Regions from separate parts of the Erwinia sp. HDF1-3R genome, predicted to be linked through region 1. Evidence: predicted binding sites of a transcription regulator. Region 1 holds the regulator's gene; the other holds the start of a gene.
What was found. Region 1 encodes PurR, which represses purine synthesis genes. Its sites were predicted from a motif close to CANGCAAACGTTTGCNTG; they were not measured.
Positions count from the first base shown of each region.

Region 2: a site for PurR is predicted at 1,366-1,383, ahead of AAGR22_RS20600 (7-cyano-7-deazaguanine/7-aminomethyl-7-deazaguanine transporter). Genes of this name have one in related genera too.

Region 1 covers NZ_CP155071.1:2,176,615-2,178,816, forward strand. The annotation lists gene punR (DNA-binding transcriptional activator PunR) at 1-801, shown strand, start outside; gene purR (HTH-type transcriptional repressor PurR) at 819-1,844, opposite strand; gene AAGR22_RS10040 (YnhF family membrane protein) at 2,129-2,202, shown strand, end outside.
Region 2 covers NZ_CP155071.1:4,515,943-4,518,144, reverse strand. The annotation lists gene AAGR22_RS20605 (DcrB family lipoprotein) at 1-496, opposite strand, end outside; gene AAGR22_RS20600 (7-cyano-7-deazaguanine/7-aminomethyl-7-deazaguanine transporter) at 593-1,258, opposite strand; gene tusA (sulfurtransferase TusA) at 1,527-1,772, shown strand; gene AAGR22_RS20590 (zinc/cadmium/mercury/lead-transporting ATPase) at 1,813-2,202, opposite strand, start outside.

The sequences.
Region 1 (2,202 bases):
CTGGAAGAGTGGCTGGCCGTTCCGCTGTTTACACGCCGTCATCGCGATGTCGAACTGACCGAGGCGGGACGCTACTTCATTCAGGAGGGGCGGAGCGTAATCAAAAAAATGCTTGCCACCCGGCGTCAGTGCCAGCAGGTAGCAAACGGCTGGCGCGGGCAGCTAAATATCGCCGTAGACAGGATAGTGAAACCCCAGCGCACCCGGCAGCTGGTTGTCGATTTCTACCGTCATTTCCCGGATATGGAATTACACCTTTCCCCGGAGGTGTTTAATGGCGTGTGGGATGCGCTGGCGGATGGCCGGGTAGATGTGGCGATTGGCGCAACTCAGGCAATACCCGTTGGCGGGCGCTTTGCCTTTCGCAATATGGGCGCGCTGAACTGGCGCTGTGTGGTTAGCGCCCGCCATCCTTTGACAGAAATCTCAGGACCGGTCAGCGAGGAAGCCATCCGCGAATGGCCCTCTCTGACGCTGGAAGACACGTCCCGCGCGCTGCCCAAACGCACTACCTGGACGCTGGATAATCAGCGTCGGCTGGTGGTGCCCGATTGGGAAAGCGCTGCGGACTGCCTGCTGGCCGGGCTTTGCGTCGGAATGGTGCCAGGACATTTTGCCCGTCCGCTGCTGAGCAGCGGCGCACTGACGGAACTTGTGCTCACCGCGACATTTCCCGACAGCCCCTGCTGCGTCAGCTGGTCGCAGCAGCAGGCCAGCCCCGCGCTGGGCTGGCTGCTCGACTATCTTGGCGACACCGGGACGCTCAATAATGAGTGGCTGAACGAGGGGGCAGAGGAGTGAGCAGGCGGCTAATGGCGTTAGCGGCGATAGTCTACAAAGGGACCATCCGCCACTGAACGACGCTCGATCAGGCTGGGATGAACTTCAATCGTCTGTGGCTCCTCACGCTTGCTGGTAATACGATCCAGCAGCATTTCAAAGGCCGTTTCGCCCAGCCTCTCTTTTGGCTGGTGAACGGTGGTCAGGGCAGGGGTGAAGTAGCGCGCGTTGCGCACGTTATCATAGCCGATGACCGAGATATCCTGGGGTACGCGCAGACCCATCTCATCAGCGGCACAAATCGCCCCCATCGCCATAATATCGCCGCCGCAGAATACGGCGGTAGGACGCTGCTTCTGGGATAAAATTTGCTGCATGGCACGATAGCCAGATTCGGGTTCGAAATCACCCTGTACCCGCCACTCATCGCGCAGGGTGATCCCCGCTTCGGATAGCGCCTTTAGAAAACCGGCATGACGGCCACCGCCGGTGTTACGTTCCAGCTGACCGGGAATGACGCCAATATCGCGATGGCCGCGCTCAATCAGATAGCGGCCTGCCAGATAACCCCCCTCAAAGGCGTTATCCAGCACCGTATCCGTAAAATCACCGCGTGACTCGCTCCAGTCCATGACGACCATAGGAATATTTCGGTTATCTTCAAGCATCTGGATCAGTTCATCAGGATACTCGGAGCACATCACCAGCAGGCCATCGACGCGCTTTTGCGCCATCATTGACAGATACGCCTGCTGTTTGACCAGATCGTTGTGCGCATTGCCCAGAATCAGGGTGTAACCGCTGGCAAAGCAGCTGTTCTCCACGGCTTCAATAATCTCGGCAAAGTAGGGCGCCTCGCTGGACGTTGCCAGCAGGCCGATGGTCCGGGTGTGATTAACCTTGAGACTGCGGGCGACGGCACTTGGCGAATAATGCAGTTCGCGGATGGCAGTCCATACTGCTTCCCGCGTGGCTTCGGCCACAAAGCGCGTTTTATTAATGACGTGGGACACCGTGGTGGTCGACACCCCGGCGCGTTTAGCCACATCTTTGATTGTTGCCATGAAATTACTACTCCTGCACTTACCGCAACATGCTGATAAGTATATTGTTAAACGATTGCCTGAAACGGCAAAATCCGTCGCCGTTTTTTATGAATATTCGGTGGCGTCAGTAAGGAAAAGGGGGCAGTCAGCCAGGCCTGTTGCGTCGGTTGCAGACCGCGAACGCAACCCGTTGCGCAACGAAATGGAATTCTAACAAGGCTGAGCAGAGAAAACGAGATTTTTACCGCCGGGTGTGGGAAAATTGATGGCGACACAAACTGTAAGGGTATAAAGGAGTTTCTGTGGACACCGATCTGAAATTGTCTCTGCTGACCACCGGTAGTGCGCTGTTAATGATTATTATTTTCAGCTTTAC
Region 2 (2,202 bases), 2.3 Mb from region 1:
CTGCTGGCAGCGTAATTTGCAGCGTTACCAGTTTGCCATCAGCCTTAGCCAACACCACGGAGGACCATGATGACTGGTTCTTAGCGGAAATCACCGTATCCAGCTGCTGTCCAGGCTGCCCTTTCAGGTTTACAGACTTATTGCTGACCACCTGCAACTGCGGATCGCGGTTACGCTGCTGCTGTTCCAGGCGGTTGGACAGTGCGTCCAGGCTTTCGGTAGTGGTATCGCCTTCAATCACGATAATCGCCTTTTGGCCTGAAGCATCGGCGTAAACGTGCATATTATTCGCCTGGGTGCCCAGCTTGCCGCTCTGATCGGACATGCCCGCTGGCAGGGTGAAGCTCAGTTTACCATCCAGCAGAGTCACATTCTGGCTGGACTGGCTGCTGCTCACGCCATTGTCATCGGCTGCGGCTTTATCATTTTTGCCGTCACAGGCGGTCAGTCCAACCACCAGCAGGCCGATTCCGGCATATTTCAATAAATTACGCATCGTGATCCCTTTTACGTTAGTCATATGACTGATTTAGCTACCCATAAAATCGCAATCGGCGGCTAAATGCAACCGACTCTATTTTAAGAAAGCAGCTTAGCCGAAGTTAACCTGTGCGCCAGTGGATTTTTCCGCAAGACGCTTTAGGAACGCGTTTAGCAGCAGGCCATAGGCAGGCAGGAAGAAAATCATGCAAACGATCACTTTGAAGCTGTAGTCCACCAGGGCAATTTCCACCCAGTTTTGCGCCATAAAGGGATCGGGACTCTTGTAAAAGGCGATGAAAAAGAAGGCGAGCGTATCGCTAATGTTGCCCAGAAACATTGCGGAGGCTGGCGCTATCCACCAGCGCGGTAAGCGCCGCAGCCGGTTGAAGACGTGGACATCCAGAATTTGCCCCAGGGCGTAAGCCATAAAGCTGGCGCAGGCGATACGGGCAACAAACAGGTTTGGCTCTTTCAACACGGCAAAGCCCTGCCATTCGCCCTGATAATAGAGCGCGGAGACCGCGTAGGAGATAATCAGAGCCGGGACCATTACCGCCAGGATAATTCGGCGAGCCAGCGGAGCACCGAAAATGCGCACGGTCAGATCGGTGGCCAGGAAGATAAAGGGAAAGCTGAATGCGCCCCAGGTGGTATGCAGTCCAAAGACCGAAATCGGCAGCTGCACCAGGTAGTTACTGGAGGTAATCACCAGCACGTGGAATAGCGAGAGCCAGACCAGCGCAAACGTGCGCTGACGGGGAGTAAGTGGAATCATTATATGACCTTTTTGAATATTGGGGTGAGGGAACCCAAAAACAGGCTTAACACTAAGCAGTGCGCGAGATCTTACCGAAACAGGTTATCAATGCAATGGATAATTTTTACGCAAACGTTTACTCCTGACGTATGCCCAGATAAATACAAAAGCACCGTTCGAGCGATAAAGTCTATATCAGTGGAACCAGCAAAACGGGCAGCCTTGCAGATAGCGCCACGGCGGGTAAAATAGTCGCCAGATTGAACGTCCCCCTGATGAGAATACTATGAGCGATCGGTTCGCAAATCCTGACCAGACCCTGAATGCGCTGGGCCTTCGCTGCCCTGAGCCGGTAATGATGGTACGTAAAGCCGTGCGTCATATGCAGGAGGGTGACACCCTGCTGATAATTGCGGACGATCCTGCCACCACCCGTGATATCCCGGGCTTCTGCCGTTTTATGGAACATACACTGCTGGAGCAGTTTACCGACGAGCTGCCCTTTAAATATCTGCTTAAAAAGGGGCTATAAAAGAGCGGCCAAAATGCGGAAGAGCATTCTGGCCGGAGAGCTAATTTTTACGTAAAAGCCGCAGTGCGTTAGCCGTCACTAATGCTGTAGCGCCTGAATCCGCGAGTACCGCCAGCCATAACCCGGTGAACCCCAGCAGCGTGGTCAGGAGAAATATTCCCTTCAGCCCCAGCGCAATAGTGATGTTCTGCCGAATATTGGCATGAGTGGCGCGCGACAGGCGGATCATGGCCGCAATCCCATTAAGGCGGTTATGGGTCAGTGCCGCATCTGCTGCTTCCAGCGCCACATCGCTTCCGCTTCCCATCGCAATGCCTATGGTTGCAGCCTTCATTGCTGGCGCATCGTTGATGCCGTCACCGACCATGGCCAGCGGCTGCTGGCTTAGCCCGGCGATGACTGCAACCTTATCGGCGGGCAGCAGTTCCGC